DNA from 4 places in the Azospira sp. MPR-E4 genome. Region 1 is predicted to be linked to each of the others. Evidence: predicted binding sites of a transcription regulator. Region 1 holds the regulator's gene; each other region holds the start of a gene.
The links. Region 1 encodes sigma-54, which starts transcription at its own class of promoters, with help from an activator protein. Its sites were predicted from a motif close to TGGCACGCTTNCTGCTNA; they were not measured.
Positions count from the first base shown of each region.

Region 1 (3,830 bases):
TCAGCCACTGGTACTCGGCGGCGCCGATGACCTGCAGGCGTTCCGGGTGGATCAGGTTGAGGTGGCCGACCACGTCGGCGCCGTAGTTGCCCCGCTCCCGGATCTCGATGGAGCGTTCGGCACCCTGGGCCGCGACCCAGGTCAGGGACAGCTTGTCCTGGTGGTCCTCAAACAGCTGGCTGATGGAGATTTGCCGCATGGTTCCCCCAGTCGGTGAACAGGCGGTGGGCGTCGTCGGTGTTGTCGCAGGCGCCCAGGGCCTCGCGGAAGGCCCGGTCGGAGAAACGCTGGGCCAGCTCGGAAAGAATCTGCAGATGCTGCTCGGTGGCCTGTTCCGGCACCAGCAGCACGAACATCAGGCCGACGGGCTTGCCATCGGGGGAATCGAAAGGCACCGGGGCGGACAGGCGCATGAAGGCGCCGGCGGCTTCCTTGAGCCCCTTGATGCGGCCGTGGGGAATGGCAACCCCCTGGCCCAGGCCGGTGGAACCGAGTTTTTCCCGGGCGAAGAGGCTGTCGAAAACCGTGGCCCGGGCGATGCCCAGGTTGTTCTCGAACAGCAGTCCGGCCTGCTCGAATGCCCGCTTCTTGCTGCTGGCTTCGAGGTCCAGCAGGATGTGGGCGGGAGGGAGGAGTTTGGCGATCAGATCCATGGGGCGGGAACCTTCCCCGAACAGCGGGATGGCGGCGGCAGGGCCGGTTGGAGACTGGGATTCAGGCAGGATACCTGGCGAAAAGTGGCGGGATCATAACGGAAAACGACCCCGCCGCCTATGCCTTTCATCCCAGTCCCGGAGAGGGAATCAGATCACTCTTCGATGTGATTCTTGATGGTGTCGCGGTGGTGATCCTGGGCCTTCTGCTTGTACTTCTGCACCTGGCGGTCCAGCTTGTCGATCAGGGTGTCCACGGCGGCATACAGGTCGGCATCCTCGGCATCCACGTGGATGTCCTTGCCGGGCACGCGCACGGTGACTTCAGCCTTCTGCTTCAGCTTTTCCACGGTGAGGATGACGTTGACGTCGATGACGCTGTCGAAGTGACGCGTAACCCGCTCCAGCTTGGCAGTGACGTAGTCGCGGATCGCCGGGGTGACTTCCAGGTGATGTCCGGTGATGTGCAGGTTCATGGCTCGCTCCTTTTTTAGATGGACTTGCGTAGGTTGGCCGGCGAAATGTTGAGCGCTTCTCTGTATTTTGCAATGGTTCGACGCGCCACAACAATGCCTTGTTGGCCAAGAATTTCGGATATTTGACTGTCCGAAAGGGGTTTTTTGGGGTCTTCGGCCGCCACCAGCTGCTTGATCAGGGCCCGGATGGCGGTGGCCGAACAGGCGCCCCCCGTATCCGTGGCCACGTGGCTGCCGAAGAAATACTTGAGTTCGAAAATGCCCCGGGGGGTGGCCATGTACTTCTGGGTGGTCACCCGGGAAACGGTGGATTCGTGCAGGCCCAGGGTTTCGGCGATTTCCCGCAGTACCAGGGGACGCATGGCCACCTCGCCGTGTTCGAAGAACTGGCGCTGGCGGTCCAGGATGGCCTGGGACACGCGCAGGATGGTGTCGAAACGCTGCTGCACGTTCTTGATCAGCCAGCGGGCCTCCTGCAGCTGGCCGGAGAGGCTGGAGCCGCGCTGCTTGGAGAGGATCTCGGCGTAGAGCCGGTTGATGCGCAGGCGCGGGTAGGCGTCCGGATTGATGCTGGCGGTCCACTGGTTGCGCACCTTCTTCACCACCACGTCCGGGGTGATGTAGCGGGCATCCAGGGGCGCGTACTGGGCGCCGGGCCGGGGGTTGAGGCTCTTCACCAGGTTGGTGACGGCGCGCAGGCGCTCGTCGTCGCAGCCCAGCAGCTTCTTCAGCTTGGTGAAGTCCCGGCCGGCCAGCAGTTCCAGATGATGGCGCACCAGCTTCAGGGCCTGGTCCCGCACCTCGTCGGCCGGCAGGGCTTCCAGCTGCAGGGCCAGGCATTCGCCCGGAGTGCGGGCGCCGACACCGGTCGGGTCCAGGTGCTGCAGGTGGCGCAGGGCGATCTGCAGGTCGTCCAGGTCGATTTCCAGCTCTTCCGGCAGGGCTTCCTGCAGCTCCTCCAGGGGCTGGGTCAGGTAGCCGTCCTCGTCCAGAGCCTCGATCAGGAAGCTGACCAGCTGCCGGTCCCGCTCGGAGAGCTGCATCAGGCCCAGCTGCCAGTTGAGGTGGTCGCGCAGGGAGGTGTTGGCGGCCTGCACTTCCTGGAAGTCGGAATCCTCGTCCTCGTCGCGGGAGGCGGAAGGGTAGCTGCCTTCGGCAAACCAGTCCTCGCCCTCGCCCAGGCTGTCCCGGCTGTCGTCCCGGACTTCTTCGGGGCCGTGACTGTCGGCGCCTTCACCGGATTCGCCGCTATCGCCTTCCCGCGGGCCTTCGGCAGCGGCCTCGGCCGTACTGCCGGCGTATTCGCCTTCGCTCCCGCTGTAGGAGGGCTCGTAGTTCTCGTCCTCGCGCTCCAGCAGGGGGTTTTCCAGCAGATACTTCTCCAACTCCTGCTCCAGCTCGAGCGTCGACAGCTGCAGCAGCCGGATGGACTGCTGCAGCTGTGGCGTCAGGGCCAGGTGCTGCGAGAGTTTGAGTTGGAGGGTTGGTTTCATGGACCCGGGGCCGAAGGGGCCGGCGGCAATGAGCGGGTTGAGGGAAAGACTCGGAGACTGGGCTCGTCAGAGACGGAAGCTCTCGCCCAGATATACTTTTCGGACGTCTTCATTATAAACGATCTCATCCGGGCGGCCAGACGCCAGCACCCGGCCCTCATTGATGATGTAGGCCCGGTCGCAGATGCCCAGGGTCTCACGCACGTTGTGGTCGGTGATGAGCACGCCGATGCTGCGGTCCTTGAGGAAACGGATGATCTTCTGGATTTCCAGCACGGCGATGGGGTCCACGCCGGCGAAGGGCTCATCCAGCAGGATGAAACGGGGAGAGGTGGCCAGGGCCCGGGCGATTTCCACCCGGCGGCGCTCGCCACCGGACAGGGCGGCGGCATTGGAAGCGCGAATGTGGCCGATGTGCAGCTCTTCCAGCAGTTCCTCCAGGCGCAGGTCGATCTCGTGCTTGGGCAGCTTCTGCAGTTCCAGCACGGCGCGGATGTTCTCCTCCACGTTGAGCTTGCGGAAGACGGAAGCCTCCTGGGGCAGGTAGGAAATGCCCAGATGGGCCCGCTTGTGGATGGGGAAGTGGGTCACTTCCTGATTCTGCAGCTGGATGGAGCCGCCGTCGGAGGGCACCAGGCCGACGATCATGTAGAAACAGGTGGTCTTGCCGGCACCGTTGGGGCCCAGCAGGCCCACCACCTCACCGCTGCCCACCTCGAAGGACACGTCATGCACCACGGTGCGGGACTTGTAGCGCTTTTTCAGGTTGTTGGCGGAAAGCTTGGCGATGAGGTCGGGGTTCTGCTCGGACATGGGCTATCGGATTCTATGAATGCGGGGGCGTAAAGGCATTGTGCCAGAGGTGTCGCCCGGGGGTTCTACCAGTCGCTGCCGGACTCGTCGTCCCAGCCGCCCTGCAGCACCTGGCGGACGGTGGCGGCGGCAAAGCCGCGGCTGAGGAGGAAGCGGGTCTGTTTGGCCCGCTCGGCCAGATCGGCGGGCAGGGCGGCGAATTTCTTCTGCCACACCTGGCGCGCCCGTTCCAGCTCGCTGCCGCCCTGGGCCAGGGCCGCGGCGACGGTTTCCTCGGCCACGCCCTTCTGCCGCAGCTCCTGGGCCAGCCGGGCATCGCCGTAGCGGCGGGCGCGGATGGCGACCCTTTCACTGGCATAGCGGGCATCGGAAAGCTGGCGGCGGGCCGCCAGGTC
Region 1 covers NZ_JBXAST010000016.1:20,702-24,531, reverse strand. Annotated here, with positions in the region: gene hprK (HPr(Ser) kinase/phosphatase) at 1-199, opposite strand, end outside; gene ptsN (PTS IIA-like nitrogen regulatory protein PtsN) at 168-653, opposite strand; gene hpf (ribosome hibernation-promoting factor, HPF/YfiA family) at 809-1,129, opposite strand; gene AC1RTA_RS07140 (RNA polymerase factor sigma-54) at 1,144-2,622, opposite strand; gene lptB (LPS export ABC transporter ATP-binding protein) at 2,689-3,435, opposite strand; gene recX (recombination regulator RecX) at 3,501-3,830, opposite strand, start outside.

Region 2 (3,830 bases), on a different contig from region 1:
GCACCACCGGGGTGAGGCCGAAGGCTTCGACCATCTCCTTCACCTCCTCGATGTCGCCGGGGGTGAGGTGGCAGCCGGGCAGGATATTCACCTGCCAGGGGCGGTGCACATTCGATGGCTTGGCGATGGTCTCCACCATGCGCAGCACCGCCTTGCCCCAGCCGTCCTGGAAGGCGCTGGCGAAGTCCGGAGTGGAGACGAACACCACCTCCATGTCCGCCAGTTCCGGGTGCTTCTGCCGGATCAGCTGGAGGAAGCCGTCCACGTCGTCGCCCTTGGCCTCGGTGATGCCGGTGGAGATGAGGCCCACCAGGGCCGGGGCGGCCCGCTTGTGGATATTCACCAGGGCCTGCTCCACATTCTCCAGGCCGCCGAGGATGGTGGTGACCTCGTTCATGGCCGTGGTCTGCAGGGGAATGGTCTCGCGGAAGTGCTTGACGAAGAGCACCAGGCCGAAGGCGGTGCAGCCCTGGGAGCCGTGCAGCAGGGGCAGGGCCTGGTCCATGCCGAGGAAGGCCAGGGCGGCGCCGATGGGCTGGCTCATTTTCAGCGGATTGACGGCGCAGGCCTTCCTGCTGTGCTTGACCTCAGCCATGGCACACCTCGCCTGCGCATTCTTCCTGATTGCAGGACTGCCATTCTTCGAGGTCCTGTTCCCAGTCGGGCCGCTCCCAGGGGGCCGGCTGGCGTACCTGCTGCCACACCGGGTTGTAGAGGGCCTTGTCGATCTCATCCACCAGATTGACGATGCCGTCGTAGCCGGCCAGGGCGTGGTGCCGTTCCTGGTTGATCTCCACCCAGGGGGTCTTGGCCTTCAGCGCCACGAACTGGGAGCGGCCGCCGGAGAGCATCACGTCGGCCTGGGAGTCCCTGAGCATCCGGTACATCTCCCGGGGCGGCAGCTCGTCGAACATGTGGGCGTCGGTGCCCATGATTTCCTTCACCTTCTCCCGGTCGTTGGCGGTGGTCTTGCGCATGGAGGTGCCGACGATTTCCATGCCCACTTCCTGCAGGGCCGAGACCACGGACCAGGACTTCACCCCGCCGGTGAACAGCAGCACCCGCTTGCCCTTCAGGCGCGCCTTGTAGGGCTCCAGGCGGGCCCAGGCCTTGGCTTCTTCCCGGGCGATGAGGGCCTCGGCCCGTTCCTCCAGGTCTGCCGGGCCGCCCTGGCGTACCAGCAGGGCGCTGATCTTCCTCAGGGCGTCGGACATGTCGGAGACGCCGTAGAAGCTGCCCTCGAAGAAGGGAATGCCGTAGCGCTCCTCCATCTTGCGGGCCACGTTGATGAGGGCCTGGGAGCACAGCATGATGGCCGCCCTCGCCTTGTGGGCCGTGGCGATGTCGTTGTAACGGCCGTCGCCGGAGATGGTGGCGAGGATGCGGATGCCCAGCTCATCGAAGAGGGGCTTCACCTGCCACAACTCCCCCACCACGTTGTATTCGCCGATCAGGTTGATGTCGCAGCGGGTGGTGTAGTCGGGCTCCCGGGTGCCGATGACGTAGTCCAGCAGGGCCTCGCCGCCCAGCTTGTTGCCCAGGTTCTTGCTGCCGACGAAGCCGGGGGCATTCACCGGGATCACCGGCTTGCCGAACTTGGCGGTGGCGGCCTTGCACACCGCCTCGATGTCGTCGCCGATCATGGCCGGCAGGCAGGTCTGGTACACGAAGACGGCGGGCGGGTCGTACTTGTCGATGATTTCCTTGATGGCCCGGTAGAGCTTCTTCTCGCCGCCGTACACCACGTCCATCTCGTTCATGTCGGTGGTGAAGCCGGTGCGGTAGATATGGGAGCCGGAGGAGAGGGTATGGCGCGAATCCCAGGAATTGCCTTCGCAGGCGATGGGGCCGTGTACCAGATGGGCCACGTCCACGATGGGCTGCAGGGCGATCTTGGCCCCGTCGAAGGCACAGCCGCCGGCAGCGGCGCCCGGAGTGAGCTGCTTCTTGCAGCCCGCCTTGCGTTCCTTCTCGCCCTTGGCCTGGTTGGTGGCGCAACCCGGTTCTTCCAGGACACTGGCCACCTTCTGTTGCAATGCGCTCATGTCGGCTCTCCTACAATTTTTCTTTTGTGAGCCTTAAGTAGCAGGTTTGGTGCCAGTGCCCGGCACTGCCCCAAAGTGCTTGTTTTTGCTGCCTCGTCAGGGCCGTGGCGGCGTCGTGGGGCGTCTTCCTGTCGGTTTCGCGACAGCCCCGGGGCGCCTCTTGTTGCACTTGGCACCAGCCCGGCCGGACCGGGGGCCAGCCTTTATGCCGGCCCCCGCTCGCGGTATATTTGCCCGCCTATGACTGACATTCGCCCTGCCATCGTCCTGCTTTCCGGCGGCCTGGACTCCGCCACCTGCCTGGCCATCGCCAAGAGCGAAGGCTTCGCCCCCTATTGCCTGTCCTTCGACTACGGCCAGCGCCACAAGGCCGAGCTGCAGGCCGCCGCCCGGGTGGCGGCCGCCCTCGGCGCCAAGGAGCACCGCGTGGTGCGCCTGGACATCGGCCAGTTCGGCGGCTCCGCCCTCACCGACAGTTCCATTGCCGTGCCCGTCGAGGGCGTCCAGGCCGGCGGCATCCCCGTCACCTATGTGCCGGCCCGCAACACCGTCATGCTCTCCTTCGCCCTGGCCTGGGCCGAAGTGCTGGGGGCCAAGGACATATTCGTCGGCGTGAATGCCGTGGATTATTCCGGCTACCCGGACTGCCGCCCCGAGTTCATCGCCGCCTTCGAACGCATGGCCAATCTGGCCACCAAGGCCGGGGTGGAAGGGGCCGAGCTGCATGTGCATGCGCCCCTGATCGACCTCACCAAGGCCCAGATCGTCCAGCGCGGCACCGCCCTCGGTGTCGATTACGGCATCACCGTCTCCTGCTACCAGGCCGACGACGAGGGCCGGGCCTGCGGCGTCTGCGATTCCTGCCGCCTGCGGGCCGAAGGCTTCCGCGCCGCCGGCTTGGCCGATCCCACGCCCTACCGTAGCGCCTGATGGACAGCCTGCCCGATCTGTCGCCCCTGCTGTGGCTGGCCGCCGGCCTCGGCGGCCTCTTCGGCGCCGTCGCCCAGCGCACCTGCTTCTGCACCATGGGCGCGGTGTCCGACATAGTGAACATGGGGGACTGGAACCGCATGGGCATGTGGCTGCTGGCCATGGGCACGGCGGTGCTGGGTACGGCCGGCCTGCAGCTGGCGGGCCTCATCGACGTGGCCAATTCCATCTACACCGCCCCCCGCCTGCTGTGGGCTTCCCACCTGGCGGGTGGCCTGCTGTTTGGCATCGGCATGGTGCTGGCCTCGGGCTGCGGTGCCAAGACCCTGGTGCGCCTGGGGGGCGGCAATCTCAAATCCCTGGTGGTGTTCCTGGTCATGGGCCTCACCGCCCTGGCCACCCTCAAGGGCCTGCCGGCTCTGCTGCGGGTCGGCCTGCTGGATGTCCTGGCCGTGGATCTGTCCGCCCCGGGTCAGGACCTGCCCCGGCTGTTGCAGTCTCTCCTGGGCCTGCCGCCGGCCACGGTGTCGGCCCTGGTGGCCGGCAGCGTCGGCGGCCTGCTGCTGGCGGCGCCCCTGCTGCGCGCCGACTTCCGCCAGGCCGAGTACATCCTCGGCGGTCTGGCCATCGGCGCCGCCGTGGTGGGCGGCTGGTTCCTCAGCGGCCATCTGGCCTTCGTCACCGAACATCCCGACACCCTGCAGCCGGCTTTCCTTGGCACCAACAGCGGCCGCATGGAGTCCCTCACCTTCGTCGCCCCGCCGGCCTACGCCCTGGAACTGTTCGCCACCTGGAGCGACGCCAGCCGCAAGCTGACCCTGGGCATCGCCACGGTGCTCGGCGTCGTCGCCGGTT
Region 2 covers NZ_JBXAST010000023.1:24,002-27,831, forward strand. Annotated here, with positions in the region: gene nifN (nitrogenase iron-molybdenum cofactor biosynthesis protein NifN) at 1-595, opposite strand, end outside; gene nifE (nitrogenase iron-molybdenum cofactor biosynthesis protein NifE) at 588-2,045, opposite strand; gene queC (7-cyano-7-deazaguanine synthase QueC) at 2,286-2,975, shown strand; gene AC1RTA_RS08990 (YeeE/YedE family protein) at 2,975-3,830, shown strand, end outside.
Region 2: the regulator sigma-54 is predicted to act here: its motif matches at 2,083-2,100, upstream of nifE (nitrogenase iron-molybdenum cofactor biosynthesis protein NifE).

Region 3 (3,830 bases), on a different contig from region 1:
GAGGGTGCCGCGCACGGCGTGGGCGTTTTCCCGGGCCGCCCGCAGGCAGCTGTAGATGGAGGAGAAGTTGCTTTCGTCCCGCACCATGAAGCGCAGCACGTTTTCCGCGCTGGGCTCGCCGTAGGCCTTGGCGAAGGGCTCTTCCAGGCTGTTGAGGACGATGATGGCGTTCCAGTTCTGGTTCGCCGCTTCCGGCGACTGGGGCACCAGGGACATCTGGTAGGTGACGTCCAGCAGGCGGGCCAGGTTCTCGGCCCGCTCGATGTAGCGGGCCATCCAGTAGAGGTGATCGGCGGTTCGGCTGAGCATGATGGTTTCCTAGTCTTTTTTAGCCACAGAGGACACAGAGATCACAGAGAAAAACCAGAAGCGTTCCGGGTCCGCACGTTTTGCGGCAGCACGCCGGCCGCAGCCACGGTCTTGCCCTCTGTGTTCTCTGTGCCCTCTGTGGCAAGGTTTCTCATTCCAGCACCCAGGTGTCCTTGGTGCCGCCGCCCTGGGAGGAGTTCACCACCAGGGAGCCTTCCTGCAGGGCCACCCGGGTGAGGCCGCCGGGGACCATGGTCACTTCCTTGCCGGAGAGGACGAAGGGGCGCAGGTCGATATGGCGCGGCGCCACGCCCGATTCGACGAAGGTGGGGCAGGTGGACAGGGCCAGGGTGGGCTGGGCGATGTACTTTTCCGGGTTGGCGACAAGACGCCGGCGGAAGTCCTCGATCTCGGCCTGGGTGGAGGCCGGCCCCACCAGCATGCCGTAGCCGCCGGCGCCATGGACTTCCTTCACCACCAGTTCCGGCAGGTGGGCCAGGGTGTAGGCCAGGTCGTCGGGCTTGCGGCACATGTAGGTGGGCACGTTGTTGAGGATGGGCTCTTCCCCCAGGTAAAAGCGCACCATCTCCGGCACATAGGGGTAGATGGACTTGTCGTCGGCCACCCCGGTGCCCACCGCATTGGCCAGGGTCACCTTGCCGGCCCGGTAGGCCTGCAGGATGCCGGGAACGCCGAGCATGGAGTCGGCGCGGAAGACCTGGGGATCGATGAAGTCGTCGTCGATGCGGCGGTAGATCACATCCACCCGCTGGGGGCCCTGGGTGGTGCGCATGTAGACCGTGTCGTTATCGACGAAAAGGTCCCGCCCTTCCACCAGTTCCACCCCCATCTGCTGGGCCAGGAAGGTGTGCTCGAAGTAGGCGCTGTTGTAGGCCCCCGGGGTCAGCACCACCACGGTGGGATCGGAGACTCCGTTGGGAGCGGAGGCCCGCAGGGTCTCCAGCAGCAGGTCCGGGTAGTGTTCCACCGGGGCCACCTTGTGCTTGGAGAACAGCTCGGGGAAGAGCCGCATCATCATCTTGCGGTCTTCCAGCATGTAGGAGACGCCGGAGGGCACCCGCAGGTTGTCTTCCAGCACGTAGAACTCGCCGGCCCCGGCCCGCACCAGGTCCACGCCGGCGATGTGGGCATAGATGCCGGCCGGCACGTCCACCCCGCGCATGATGGGACGGAACTGGGCGTTGCCCTCCACCTGCTCCCGGGGAATGCGCCCGGCCTTGAGGATTTCCTGGTCGTGGTAGATGTCGTGGAGGAACAGGTTGAGGGCCTTGACCCGCTGCTTGAGGCCGGCCTTGAGGGCCTTCCACTCATCTGCCGGGATGACCCGGGGAATGATGTCGAAGGGGATCAGCCGCTCGGTGCCGGCCTCCTCGCCATAGACGGCGAAGGTGATGCCGACGCGGCGGAAGGCGATGTCGGCCTCGGCCCGCTTGCGGGCGATGCGTTCGTCAGGGGTTTCGGAAAGCCAGCGCCGGTAGGTCTGGTAGTGGGAGCGGACGGCGCCGTCGGCACCGTTCATTTCGTCGAAGAAGCTGGGCTTGTTCATGATGGTCGCGCCATGAGGAAGGGCGACAATCAAATAGCAGGGGTTGTGCCAGGATCATAATCGCTTGATCCTTAAAGGACTTCCGGGGAATTGGCGGAAGCGGCGCCAGAAAACGGTGCCACCATGCACCATGGGCAGAAGCGGGCGCACCAATTTGAAGCAGAAAAGTGTGATTTCCTTCACGGCATGGCTGGTGACGGAAATATAATGCGCACTTCATGTTTCATATAGTTTGGACAATCCCATGCTTGATCAACTTTCCCTGCGTACCCGACTCCTGGCGGTGGTGCTGGTGGCGCTCCTGGGGGTCCTGGCACTGGCGGCCATCGCCGCCTTCAATACCCGCTCCCTCATGCTGGATGAGAGAAAAGGCCAGATTCGCGCCATCACCCAGGGCGCCTACAACGTGGTCGCCTACTATCAAAGCCAGGAAGCCGCCGGCAACCTCAGCCGCGACGAGGCCCAGGCCCACGCCAAGGCGGCCGTGCGGCAGATCCGTTTCAACGGCCCCGACGGCAAGAGCGACTATTTCTACATCTGGACCCCCGACGGCATCAGCGTCATGCATGCCCTGAAGCCGGAATGGGAAGGCAAGCCCATGGGCGACCAGGTGAAGGACGGCAGCGGCAAGCTGATCATCCGGGAACTGGCAAGCCTGCTGCAGAACCAGGCCACCACCTACATGGACACCCAGTTCGTCAAGAAGGCGGGCGATCCCACCATGTATCCCAAGGTGCTCTACGCCCAGAAATTCCCGGCCTGGGACTGGATCATCGGCACCGGCGTCTATATCGACGAAGTGGACCGGGAGTTCCAGCAAACCCTGATCTACCAGGGCCTGCTGGCCCTGGTGGTGCTGGCCCTGATCGGCAGCATCTGCTACCTGGTGACCCGCAGCGTGCTCAAGCAGATCGGCGGCGAACCTGCCGCCGCCACGGCCATCATGCAGCAGGTGGCCGGCGGCAACCTGCATGCGGCCATCGGCCAGACCCAGCCCGGCAGCCTGCTCCATGCCCTGAGCCAGATGGTGCTCTCCCTGCGCCAGATGCTCACCGAAATCCGCCAGGACGCGGAAACCCTGGCCAGCAACTCCCAGGCGATCAGCTCCGCCTCCAGCCAGCTGGCCGACACCACCGGTGCCCAGGCCGATGCCACCTCCTCCATGGCCGCCGCCATTGAACAGCTGACGGTCAGTTCCAGCCACATTTCCGACAGCGCCGAGGAGACCCAGGGGGATTCCCACAAAGCCGTGGATCTCTCCAAACAGGGCCGGGAACGGGCAGAGCAGGCCGCCGAGGCCATGCAGCGCATCGCCGCCACGGTATCCGAAGGCTCCACCCGCATCCGCACCCTGGATCAGCAGGCCAACCAGATTTCCTCCATTGCCGGCGTGATCAAGGACATCGCCGGGCAAACCAATCTGCTGGCCCTCAACGCCGCCATCGAGGCGGCCCGGGCCGGCGAGGCGGGCCGCGGTTTCGCCGTGGTGGCCGACGAGGTGCGCAAGCTGGCGGAGCGGACGTCCTCCGCCACCATCGAAATCGAGCAGATGATCGCCAGCATCCAGAGCGAGACCAACAATGCGGTGCAGTCCATGGACGACGCCCTGCCCCAGGTGGAACAGGGGGTCAGCCTGGCCCAGGCGGCGGCGGAATCCCTGGCCAATATCGAGGCCGGCGCCCTGCGCACCCTGGAGCACATCCAGGAAGTGGCCAATGCCATCCGCGAACAGAGCGCCGCCAGCACCTCCATCGCCCAGCGCGTCGAAGCCATTGCCCAGACAGTGGAAGAAACCAGCACCACCATGAACAACACCATGACCTCTGCCCAGGACCTGGAACGGGTGGCCCACAACCTGAAGGGCCTGGTGAACCGCTTCCAGACCTGAGGCCGGCAACGCCCAATGAAAAAAGCCCGGAGCTTCGGCCCCAGGCTTTTTTTTATGGACTTCGTC
Region 3 covers NZ_JBXAST010000005.1:25,718-29,547, reverse strand. Annotated here, with positions in the region: gene AC1RTA_RS02810 (alpha-E domain-containing protein) at 1-309, opposite strand, end outside; gene AC1RTA_RS02805 (circularly permuted type 2 ATP-grasp protein) at 461-1,876, opposite strand; gene AC1RTA_RS02800 (methyl-accepting chemotaxis protein) at 2,121-3,764, shown strand.
Region 3: the regulator sigma-54 is predicted to act here: its motif matches at 1,910-1,927, upstream of AC1RTA_RS02805 (circularly permuted type 2 ATP-grasp protein).

Region 4 (3,830 bases), on a different contig from region 1:
ATGCGGTTGAGGAAATCGAAGCGCCCCAGCAGGAAGCCGGCGGGAATGCCGATGAGGGCGGCCATGCCGAAGCCGATGCCGACCCGCTGCAGGGAGTTGAGGATGTTCCAGCCGATACCCATGTCGTTGGGCCCGTTCTGGTAGAAGGGATCGGCAAAGAGCTGCACCGCCGAGGCCCAGGTCTTGGCCGGGCCAGGCAGCTGGGGGCTGGTCATGGAGACCAGGTACCAGAGGCCGACGAAGACGGCCAGGCCGATCAGGGGCGGCAGCACCACCTTGAGCAGGCCCACCAGGGTCTCGTTGCTGCGCCGGCCGGCGGCAGCCCGGGCCGGCTCCTGCGCCGATGGCGGCACCGGGGCCGCCGTCACGGAGGCGGCCGGGCCGCTCCCCACACTGCTGTCATTCATGGCCATGGCGGCTGCTCCCTGGTCTGTTGCATCGTTCGTCGGGCTGGCCGCCAGCGCGGTGTTGCCCTGAATCAAAGTCATCGTCGTCATGATCATTCCCCCATGCACGGATGGAGGCGGCCCCCGGCCCCGCCGGGACGGCCGCCGGTTGCTCTTAGGCGCGCACCTTGAAACTGGCGGCGTATTTCTTCGGGTCCTTGCCGTCCCACACCACGCCGTCGATCAGCTTGGAGGAACGCAGGTCGCTCTTGGGCACGGCCACCCCGGCCTTCTCCGCCGCCTGGCGGTACAGGGCCACCTGGTTGATGGCCTTGGCCACGCCCAGGTAGTCCGGATCGTCCTTGAGCAGGCCCCAGCGGCGGTGCTGGGTGAGGAACCACATGCCGTCGGAGAGGTAGGGGAAATTCACTTGGCCGTCGTTGAAGAACTTCATGTGGTTCTTGTCGTCCCAGGTCTTGCCGATGCCGTTGCTGTAGCGGCCCAGCATGCGGTCCAGGATCACATCCACATCCGTATTGACGTAGGCCTTGGCGGCGATGGTCTCGGCCGTCTCCCGGCGATTGGCCAGGGAGGCGTCGATCCAGCGGGATGCCTCCAGGATGGCGGCGGTGACGGCCACGGCGGTCTTCGGGTGCTTGGCCGCCCAGTCGGCGGTGGTGCCCAGCACCTTTTCCGGATGGTCGGTCCAGATGTCCTGGGTGGTGGCGGCGGTGAAGCCCACCTTGTCGATGATGGCCCGGGCGTTCCAGGGCTCGCCGACACAGTAGCCGTCCATATTGCCCACCCGCATGTTGGCCACCATCTGGGGGGGCGGCACGGTGATGGTCTTGACGTCCTTCATGGGGTTGATGTCGTGGGCCGCCAGCCAGTAGTAGAGCCACATGGCGTGGGTGCCCGTGGGGAAGGTCTGGGCGAAGGTGAATTCCCGCTTCTCGCTGCTGATCAGCTTCTTCAGGGCGGCGCCGTCGGTGACGCCCTTGTCCTTCAGCTGGCTGGAGAGGGTGATGCCCTGGCCGTTGTTGTTGAGGGTCATGAGGCTGGCCATGTCCTTCTTCGGCCCGCCGATGCCCAGGTGCACGCCGTAGATGAGGCCGTACAGCACGTGGGCCGCATCCAGTTCCCCATTCACCAGCTTGTCGCGCACGGCGGCCCAGGAGGCCTCCTTGGTGGGCACGATCTTGATGCCGTACTTCTTGTCGAAGCCCTTGGCCGCGGCCATGACCACGGAGGCGCAGTCGGTCAGGGGGATGAAGCCGATCTTCACCTCGGTCTTTTCCGGTGCGTCGGAACCGGCGGCAAAGGCGGCGGCACGCAGACCGGGAGTCAGGCCCATGAGCGCTGCTCCCAGGCCCAGGAGGCCGGCGGATTTGACGAACTCGCGGCGTTCCGCCGCCACGGCATCGGGTGCCTCGAATTGCTTTTGCTTGGACATTCCATGCTCCTTGACCTCAGAAAAAAGAAAAGGCGTCACACCCGCGTGAGAGGAGAGAGAACACGCGGATGGACGCCTTTGTCCGTTTGCCGGTCAGGGCTTCACTGCGCTGCCCGGCGTTGCTCGAACCGCCATTGGTCCGACTTACGACCTAGTTCAGCAACCACCGTGCCAGGCAGCAAAAATATCTGGAATTCACCTTTACTTCATATAGATAGCCACATTCCCACCGCCCCGAAAAAATCCATCCGCGGCACCGGAGCGCACTGCTGCGGTGCGCCATGGCGTGACCGCCGCACAAGAAGGGGGAACCCGGGCCGGCGGTTGCAGCGACAGCGGCGGAAGGACAGCGGAATGGGGAGCGACCGCGGGAGAGGAAAGGGGAACGGCGAAAGCGCCGACCCCATCTATGACCAAACGCCTAAAGACACTGGCATCCGATGTTCTTATGATTATCGGGTTGTTGATGGCATGCAATACAAAACAATGCTCCCGCACGTATCGGGAGCGGGAGGGAAACATGGATATCCAGCAACAGCCCATGGAAGCCCCGCGTCTACTGTCGGGCTGGATGATGGGCAGTGCAGGCACGCAGGAAAACCACGACATCCTTTGGGACGACGTGGAGCATCTACCCTCCGCCGCCGTCAGTTTTCTCCTCATCGCCCTGCCCCTCTCCCTGCTGCTGCCGGTGATGGCCAACTTCGCCGGCAACGCCTACGGCAACCGCATCATCGCCGGCTTCATTGCCCCCAGCTGGGAACGCCTGCTGCTCATCCTGGCCTGGGAACTGCTGATGGTGCCACTGCTGGCGGGCGTCGCCCACCTGGCCGGGCGCTTCTTCCAGGTGCCGGTGAACCGGCGCCAGGCCTTCCTGGTGGTGACCCTCAGCACCATTCCCCTGTGGCTGGCCTCCCTGGCCCTGGCCGTGCCTAGCCTGATTTTCATCCTCATCACCGGCATGGTCGCCCTGGCCCTTTCCAGCTACGCCATGTACCGCTGCATCCGCCGCCTGCTGGCGGTGGAGGACGACTGCCTGGCCACCCTCTTCTGCGGCGTCATCATGGTCTGCGCCCTGCCGGCGTGGACCGTCATCCTGGCCCTGGTCCTGATCCACTAGACCAGGGCGCCATCGCCCCCGCCGGGGCCACGCCCCGGCACAACCTCAGCCGACGGCGAAGGCCGGGTACTCCTGGGCCTTCTCGAACAACTCCCGTTCCTCGAAACGCACGTGGTCGCTCAGGGCTGTGGCGAAGGCTTCCAGGGCGCCCCGGTCGCCCCGGCCGATGCGCTCGGCCAGGCCCCGCAGCTGGGCGTGCTCGGCCAGGGTGCGGGCCACCAGCAGGTGCTCGCCGGCGGCTTCCAGCCAGGGCAGCAATTCCTCTTCCTCGCGCTGGAAGTGGGGTTCCAGCTCGGCGGCGAAGAGGCTCGACATCTGGCCCGCCAGGGCGTTCATGGCCCCCTGGTCGGCCGCCAGCACGGCCTTGCGGCAATCCAGGGACAGCTTGAGGGCGGTGTGGTGTTCGCGGGACAACTGCAACAGGGCGGGATGGCGTTTCATGGCGGACTCCCGGAAAGGGTGATGGGAGACAGTATGGCGCCGGACGGGGAACCGGGGCCAGGATGCAAATCAAACCCGGCATCACCCGGGTCAAAGCCAGGGGTGGGCCGGCGGCCCGGCCTTCAGAGCAGGACCTTGGCCATCTCGATGACGTCCTGGGAGACCCGGGAGATGCTCTGGCCCCGGTCCATGGCCAGGCGGCGCAGGGCGTGGTAGGCCTCTTCCTCTTCCATCTTGCGGGTCTTCATGAGCAGGCCCTTGGCCCGTTCGATGATCTTGCGGTCGGACAGCTTCTGCGTGGTTTCCGCCAGCTCCCGGCGCAGGGCCAGGGTTTCCTCGAAGCGGGCCCGGGCCACCTCGACGATGGGCTTGATGCGGGCCGGGTCCAGGCCATCCACCACGTAGGAGGAGACGCCGGCCTTCATGGCCT
Region 4 covers NZ_JBXAST010000022.1:24,872-28,701, forward strand. Annotated here, with positions in the region: gene ntrB (nitrate ABC transporter permease) at 1-413, opposite strand, end outside; gene AC1RTA_RS08705 (CmpA/NrtA family ABC transporter substrate-binding protein) at 562-1,839, opposite strand; gene AC1RTA_RS08710 (Yip1 family protein) at 2,360-2,959, shown strand; gene AC1RTA_RS08715 (hemerythrin domain-containing protein) at 3,005-3,400, opposite strand; gene AC1RTA_RS08720 (ANTAR domain-containing response regulator) at 3,523-3,830, opposite strand, start outside.
Region 4: the regulator sigma-54 is predicted to act here: its motif matches at 1,996-2,013, upstream of AC1RTA_RS08705 (CmpA/NrtA family ABC transporter substrate-binding protein).